DNA from 2 places in the Actinacidiphila yeochonensis CN732 genome. Region 2 is predicted to be linked to the other one. Evidence: riboswitches for the same ligand, from Rfam matches in the RefSeq annotation. Region 2 holds a riboswitch; the other holds the start of a gene.
The links. A riboswitch is a leader RNA that binds a small molecule or an ion and turns the genes downstream of it on or off. The one in region 2 is predicted to bind glycine.
Positions count from the first base shown of each region.

Region 1: another riboswitch for glycine. It lies ahead of gcvT (glycine cleavage system aminomethyltransferase GcvT); the one in region 2 lies ahead of gcvP (aminomethyl-transferring glycine dehydrogenase).

Region 1 is NZ_JQNR01000005.1:2,966,638-2,970,313, reverse strand. It holds gene BS72_RS24390 (enhanced serine sensitivity protein SseB C-terminal domain-containing protein) at 1-237, opposite strand, end outside; gene BS72_RS24385 (enhanced serine sensitivity protein SseB) at 483-1,229, opposite strand; glycine riboswitch at 1,541-1,652, shown strand; glycine riboswitch at 1,653-1,770, shown strand; gene gcvT (glycine cleavage system aminomethyltransferase GcvT) at 1,842-2,957, shown strand; gene gcvH (glycine cleavage system protein GcvH) at 3,193-3,573, shown strand; gene glyA (serine hydroxymethyltransferase) at 3,581-3,676, shown strand, end outside.
Region 2 is NZ_JQNR01000005.1:4,382,499-4,386,174, reverse strand. It holds gene gcvP (aminomethyl-transferring glycine dehydrogenase) at 1-1,734, opposite strand, end outside; glycine riboswitch at 1,799-1,915, opposite strand; glycine riboswitch at 1,917-2,025, opposite strand; gene BS72_RS29755 (PRC-barrel domain-containing protein) at 2,264-2,632, shown strand; gene BS72_RS29750 (DNA polymerase IV) at 2,739-3,676, opposite strand, start outside.

The sequences.
Region 1 (3,676 bases), 1.4 Mb from region 2:
GGCCAGCTCGCGCGGCGAGCTGAAGCAGGGCGTGTAGCCGTACCCGTCCAGTTGCATGGAGCCGTACCGCGCGTCCGGTGAGCCCGGCGAGCCGTGCCAGAGCAGCATCCACACCTGGCCCTCGGCCAGCGACGCGAGCAGGTTCTCGTATGCGTCGAACCGGCCGGGTGCCACCTGGAGCAGCGACTGCTCCACCTGGCCGGCCGGCGCCGCACCGCCTTGCGCGCCCGCGATCACGTGGGACCGCCCCTTTCCCCTCGTCCTTGCGTTCACCTCACGTCGCCCGCCATCAAATCAGGTGGGGGTTCGCGGTGGAACGTCGACCGACTCAACCGCTTCCGGATATACGGCGCGTACAGGTCCGCTGAACGTGCCCGGCCCACCGGGTGTGCGCCGGTCCCCGTCCGCGGGTTCCGCGCGCCGCCCGGCCCGGGACCGGGTCCGTCGGGGACCCGGCCCCGGGCCCGGGCTCAGTCGCGGGCTCAGTCGCGGGTGAAGAACGGCTGCACCCTGTCGAGCATCCAGTCGCCGACCGGGTCCTGGGCCAGGTCCAGGAGGATCAGGTGGACCGGCCAGGGCGGCAGCGCGGTGCCCGCGGCCCGGCCCAGCGCGTCCAGGGCGGCGGCCCGGTCGCCCTCCTGCCAGCCGTCCAGCTCGACCCCGACGAAGAGCGCCGGCGGGTCGTCCTCGACCACCGCCATGGCCCGCCGGGCGCTGAGCACCACCGGGGTCACCGCGAACTCGCCGGCCGCCGCGGCCAGGAAGTCCACCGGTTCGCTCTCGTGGTCCGGCTCCCACAGCCGCACCCGCGCGCCGGAAGCGGTCTCCGCGCCGCGCTCCCCCGCCGCGGGCCGGCACAGCCGGGCCACGGCCGCGGGCGGCAGCGGCACCCCGACCGCGCCGCCGGGGTTGACCGCGATGCCCAGCTGCGGCGGCAGGCCGCGGGCGAACTCCTGGACCGGCGCCACCGTGCACGACATGCCTTCGGCGGCCAGCCGGAACTGCTGCTCGGAGCTGAACACCGGCACGAACAGCGCGCCGCCCAGCTCCATCGTGGGCAGGTCGAGTTCGACCGAGTCCGGGCTGCCGCCGTTCGGCAGCGGCACCCACACGTGCGAGCGGCCGAGCACCTCCAGCAGCCTGGGCGTGGCCGCGGGGTTGCCCAGGCTGGCGCTCAGCACCTCTTCCAGCTCGTTGGCCGGCCATATGTACGGCGCCGGATTCTCCATACCCACCCTTGTCCGCGCTTGTCCGTCACGTGCGCGGGAAACCCTATCCGGCCCGGGGCCCGCGGGGGATGCCGCCGACCGGGTGCTTCCGGACGGGCGCGGAGGAGCATGAAGGGACACGGAGGGGTGCGGACCGGTCGGGGTGGAGCCGGCTCGGCCCTCGCCGCGCCGCTGCCCGGCGGAGGCCGGAGCGCTGCCGGACCGCTGCCGGACGACGGGCCGCTGTCCGGCGGGCCGGCCGGGCGGGCCGGGCGGGCGGGGCCCCGGGGCGACGTGCAATGATGAGGCCAGACATCTGCATAACGGCCGTTCGAGGCCGCGCGGGAGAGTTCCGGGACCAGCCGGCCGGTACGGCGGCGGGCCCGGCGCCGAAGGAGCAAGCCCTCCCTTGAATCTCTCAGGCACAGATACCGCGCGGGCGAGGCAGATCTGAAAAGCGGAGCGGTGCGCCCCCGGGCCCCGCTCCCACCCAAGGTGCAAACCGTGGCCCCTCGCCGGGTTCACGGTGAACCTCTCAGGTTCCGATGACAGATGGGGAGGCCGGACCGAGGGCCCCTCGTCCGGCCCGTACCGGCCGCCATCCGACCGTCACACCTGGGAGTCCACAACCCCATGAGCGAGCCCCGCAGGACCGCGCTCGACGCGCTGCACCGCGCCCTGGGCGCCACCATGACCGACTTCGCCGGCTGGGACATGCCGCTGCGCTACGCCAGCGAGCGCGAGGAGCACCAGGCCGTGCGCACCCGGGCCGGCCTCTTCGACCTCTCGCACATGGGCGAGATCGCCGTCACCGGGCCGCAGGCCGGACAGGCGCTGGACCACGCGCTGGTCGGCCACCTGTCGGCGCTGGCGGTGGGCCGGGCCCGCTACACGATGGTGTGCGCGCCCGACGGCGGCATCCTCGACGACCTGATCGTGTACCGGACCGGCGACCAGGAGTACCTGGTCGTGGCCAACGCCTCCAACGCCCAGACGGTGCTGGACACGCTGGCGCTGCGCGCGGCCGGGTTCGACGCCGAGGTGCGCGACGACCGCGACGCGTACGCGCTGCTCGCCGTCCAGGGCCCGCAGGCGCCGGCCATCCTGGCCTCCCTCACCGACGCCGACCTGGACTCCCTGCGCTACTACGCCGGGCTGCCGGGCGTGGTCGCGGGCGTGCCGGCGATGATCGCCCGCACGGGCTACACCGGCGAGGACGGCTTCGAGCTGTTCGTGGCGCCGGGCGACGCCGAGAAGCTGTGGCAGGCGCTGACCGAGGCGGGCGCGCCGCACGGCCTGGTCCCCTGCGGGCTGTCCTGCCGCGACACCCTCCGGCTGGAGGCCGGCATGCCGCTGTACGGCCACGAGCTGACCGCCTCGGTGACGCCCTTCGACGCGGGCCTGGGCCGGGTCGTGAAGTTCGACAAGCCGGGCGACTTCGTCGGGCGTGAGGCGCTGCTGGCCGCGGCCGCCCGGGCCGCGGAGGTCCCGCCGCGCACCCTGGTCGGCCTGGTCGCCGAGGGCCGGCGGGTGCCGCGGGCCGGCTTCCCGGTGGTGGACGCGGCCGGCGCGGTGATCGGCGAGGTCACCTCCGGCGCGCCCTCCCCGACCCTCGGGGTGCCGATCGCGATGGCGTACGTCGACGCCGCCCACACCGAGCAGGGCACGTCCGGGGTGGCCGTGGACATCCGCGGCTCCCACGAGCCGCACTCCGTGGTGGCGCTGCCGTTCTACAAGCGCGCCCGCTGACCGGTGGCTGGTCCGGTCACCGACCGGTCACCGGACCGGCCACCGGTCGATCGCCGGACCGGCCACCGGCCGGTTCCGTCTGAGCCCGCCGTCCGCGTCCCCCGCCCGGCTCCCACCGGCGGCGCGCCGGCGGGCTCGTACCGAAAGCCCCACCTCCCCCCACCCGACCGCCGCGTGCGCCGTCCGTGGCCCGCGCGGCCGTACCCACACCTCCATATCCGGGAGAATTCGCGCCATGACCATCAACCCTGAGCAGCTGCGCTACAGCAAGGAGCACGAGTGGCTCGACGCCGCCGAGGACGGCGTGTCCACCGTGGGGATCACCTCGCACGCCGCCGACGCGCTCGGTGACGTCGTCTTCGTCCAGCTCCCGGAGGTCGGCGCGTCGGTCACCGCGGGCGAGAGCTGCGGCGAGCTGGAGTCGACCAAGTCCGTCAGCGAGCTGTACTCGCCGGTCAGCGGTGAGGTGACGGAGGTCAACCAGGACGTGGCCGACGACCCGTCGCTGGTGAACACCGCCCCCTTCGCCGGCGGCTGGCTGTTCAAGGTGCGGGTCTCCGGGGAGGCCGAGGAGCTGCTCTCCAAGGCCGAGTACGACGCGTTCATCGAGGGCTGAGGCCGCCATGTCGCTTCTGAACCAGTCCCTGCACGACTTCGACCCGGACGTCGCCGCCGCCATCGACGCCGAGCTGGAGCGTCAGCGCACCACCCTGGAGATG
Region 2 (3,676 bases):
TTCGCCCTGGGAGCCCGCGTTGGGCTGCAGGCTGACCTTGTCGTAGCCGGTGACGGCGGCGAGCTGGTCCTCCAGGCCGTGGATGAGCTCCAGGTACCCGGCCGCCTGCTCGGCGGGCGCGAAGGGGTGCAGGGCACCGAACTCCGGCCAGGTGACCGGCTCCATCTCGGTGGTCGCGTTGAGCTTCATCGTGCACGACCCGAGCGGGATCATTCCCCGGTCCAGGGCGTAGTCGCGGTCGGCGAGGCGGCGCAGGTAGCGCAGCATCGCGGTCTCGCTGCGGTGCTCGTGGAAGACCGGGTGGGTGAGGTACGGCTCGGTGCGCTCCAGCGCGGACGGCAGCGCGTCCGGGGTGGCCGCGTCCAGCGCGTCGAGGTCGGCCTCGGGCGCGCCGAAGGCGGCCAGCACGGCGGTGAGCTGGGCGCGGGTGGTGGTCTCGTCGCAGGAGAGGCCGACGTGGTCGGCGTCGATGGGCCGCAGGTTGACGCCCCGCTCGCGGGCGGCGGCCACGATGTCCGCGGCCCGGCCGGGCACGGTGGCGGTGAGGGTGTCGAAGAACGCCTCCTCGGCCAGCTCCACCCCGGCGGCGCGCAGCCCCGCGGCGAGCACGGCCGCGTACCGGTGGGTACGGCGGGCGATGGCGGCCAGCCCGTCCGGGCCGTGGTAGACGGCGTACATGCCGGCCATGACGGCCAGCAGCACCTGCGCGGTGCAGATGTTGCTGGTGGCCTTCTCCCGGCGGATGTGCTGCTCGCGGGTCTGGAGCGCCAGCCGGTAGGCGGGGTTGCCGTCGGCGTCCACGGAGACGCCGACCAGCCGGCCGGGCAGGTTGCGCGCGTACGCCTCGCGGACGGCCATGTAGCCGGCGTGCGGGCCGCCGAAGCCCATGGGGACGCCGAAGCGCTGCGTGGTGCCCACCGCGATGTCCGCGCCCAGGGCGCCGGGCGAGGTCAGGAGGGTCAGCGCCAGCAGGTCGGCGGCCACGGTGACGACGGCGCCCAGCTCGTGGGCCTGCTCGACGACCGGCCGCAGGTCCCGTACGGCGCCCCCGGCGCCCGGGTACTGCAGCAGCACGCCGAAGACGCCGCGCTCGGCGACCTCGGCCGGGATGCCCTGTGAGAGGTCGGCGGTGACGACCTCGACGCCCGTCGGTTCCGCGCGGGTGCGCACCACGGCCAGGGTCTGCGGGAAGGTGTCGGCGTCGACCAGGAAGACGCCGTTCTTGACCTTGCCGACCCGGCGGGACAGCGCCATCGCCTCGGCCGCGGCGGTGCCCTCGTCCAGCAGCGAGGCGCCGGAGGTGGGCAGGCCGGTGAGGTCGGCGACGACGGTCTGGAAGTTCAGCAGCGCCTCCAGCCGGCCCTGGGAGATCTCCGGCTGGTACGGCGTGTACGCCGTGTACCAGGACGGGTTCTCCATGACGTTGCGCAGGATCACCGGCGGGGTGAAGGTGCCGTAGTAGCCGAGGCCGATCATGGGCGCCAGGACCTGGTTGCGGCCGGCCAGGGCGCGCAGTTCGGCCAGCACCTCGGCCTCGGTGACGGCCGGCGGCAGGGCGAGCGCCTCGGCGCTCTTGATGGTGTCCGGGACGGCGGCGGCGGTCAGCTCGTCCAGCGAGCCGTAGCCGACCTGGGCGAGCATCTTGTCCAGCGCCCCGGTGTCGGGGCCGATGTGCCGGGAAGCGAAGGGCACGCCTGCTTCCAGCTCGGCGAGGGGGATGGGGCGTTCGCTCATTGCGGGGGCCTCCTGGTCTGCGACGGCCATCGGGGGTGCCGTGCCGGCCGGCACCCGTGCGGCCTCCCCCTCTGTCAGAGAACCTGAGAGCTTCACCCCCCGCTGCCGGGCGGCTTTCCCCGTCGGTGAGGACACACCCGGCGGCCGCTTCGCTTCCGGGCTGTCCTGCTTTCCAGAGTGACCTCACCCGCGCGGTACGGATGCCTGAGAGATTCCGGGGAGGAGTTGCTCCTTCGGCGCCCCACCCCGCCCGACCGTCGGGGCTGGTGAGGACTCTCCCGCACGGGCTATGCGGCCGCGTCCAGCCTATCAGCGCCCGGCCGGCGAGGCTGTGGCGGCCGGGCGCCGCGGACGACGTCAGGCCTGGTGGAGGCGCTGGTCGGACGCCGGCCGGGGACGCCCGCGCGGCGAACGGGCGGCGGGACGGCGGGGCGGTCCCTGATCGGTGCCGGCTCGGCCCCGACTCGACAGGGCCCGGGATGTGGCTTTGGGTGGAGTCAGCAGCTGTCACCCGTGGGTTGGAGGAGTCGTGCAGACCGACATCGATCCGCGCAGCCTGATAGGACGCCGGGCCCTCGACAGCGACGGGGCGAGGATCGGCACGGTGGACGAGGTGTACCTCGACGACGCCACCGGCTCGCCGGAGTGGGCTGCGGTGCGCACCGGCCTGTTCACCCGCGACGCCTTCGTGCCGCTGGGGCCCAGCGAGCTGGTCGACGGGCAGCTGCGGGTGCCGTTCCGCAAGGCACTCATCAAGGACGCGCCCGACTTCGGTGTCGGCCGCCACCTCTCGCCGGAGCAGGAGCTCCAGCTCTACCACCACTACGGGATGGACGTGCCGCGCTCGGGCCCCGATCCGGCGGCCAGGGACTTCGGCGAGCTGGCGGGCGGCGACTGACCCGCCCTCTCCCCCTGGCCCCTGTCTCCCCACCCCGTCTCCCCACCCGAATCCGCCGGCCGCCCCGCAGCGACCGGGACACCGCGCGGACCCGCCCGGACGGGCGCTACCGCGCCGGACCCGGACCCGTGCCCGGACCCGGCTCCGCCGCCGGCCCCGCCGCCGCGGCCGGGTCCGCGGTCGCCGCCGGCTCGGCGGCCAGGGGCAGCGGCTCGCTGTGCTCCAGCCCGGGATCGTCGGCGGGGAAGGTGCGGACCCGTCCGGGCCGGGTGTCGCTCGGTACCTCGAAGCGGACGGTGACCCGTCCGACACCGCTGCCCTGCACCCACCCCGGCCCGTACTCCGTGTGGGTGACGTCCTGGCCGGGGAGCCAGCGGGCCGACCGCTCGGGCTGCGGCGGGGGGCTCGCGGGCAGGTCGACGACGGACCCACCCGCGCCGGCGCCGCCCGCCGCCCGGGCGTCGCTCTGCGCGAAGAGGTCCTCCTGGGTGAAGTCGGCCAGCCCTGCCACACCGACACCCAGCAGCCGCACCCCGCCGGTGGTGTCCACCGACTCCGCCAGCCGCCGCGCGGTCTCCCGCACCACCGACGCGTCGTCCGTGGGGGCGCGCAGCGTCTCGGAGCGGGTGAGGGTGGAGAAGTCGTACCGGCGCACCTTCACCACCACCGTGCGGCCGGACCGGCCGGCGCCGCGCAGCCGCTGGACGCAGCGCTCGGCGAGCCGGTCGATCTCGTAGCGGACGTGGGCGCGGTCGGTGAGGTCGCTGTCGTAGGTGTCCTCGACGGAGACGGACTTCGCGTCGCGCTCGGCGACCACCGGCCGGTTGTCCACCCCGGCCGCCATCGCGAACAGCCCGCCGCCGTGCGCCTTGCCCAGCAGCCGCACCAGCTCGGGCTCCCCCGCCTGGGTGATCTCGCCGACGGTGAGGATGCCCGCCCGGCGCAGGTGCTCGGCGGTGGCCGGGCCGACCCCGGGCAGGGTGCGCACCGGCATCGGGTCGAGCAGCGCCTGCTCGCTGCCGGGCTCCACGACGACCAGGCCGT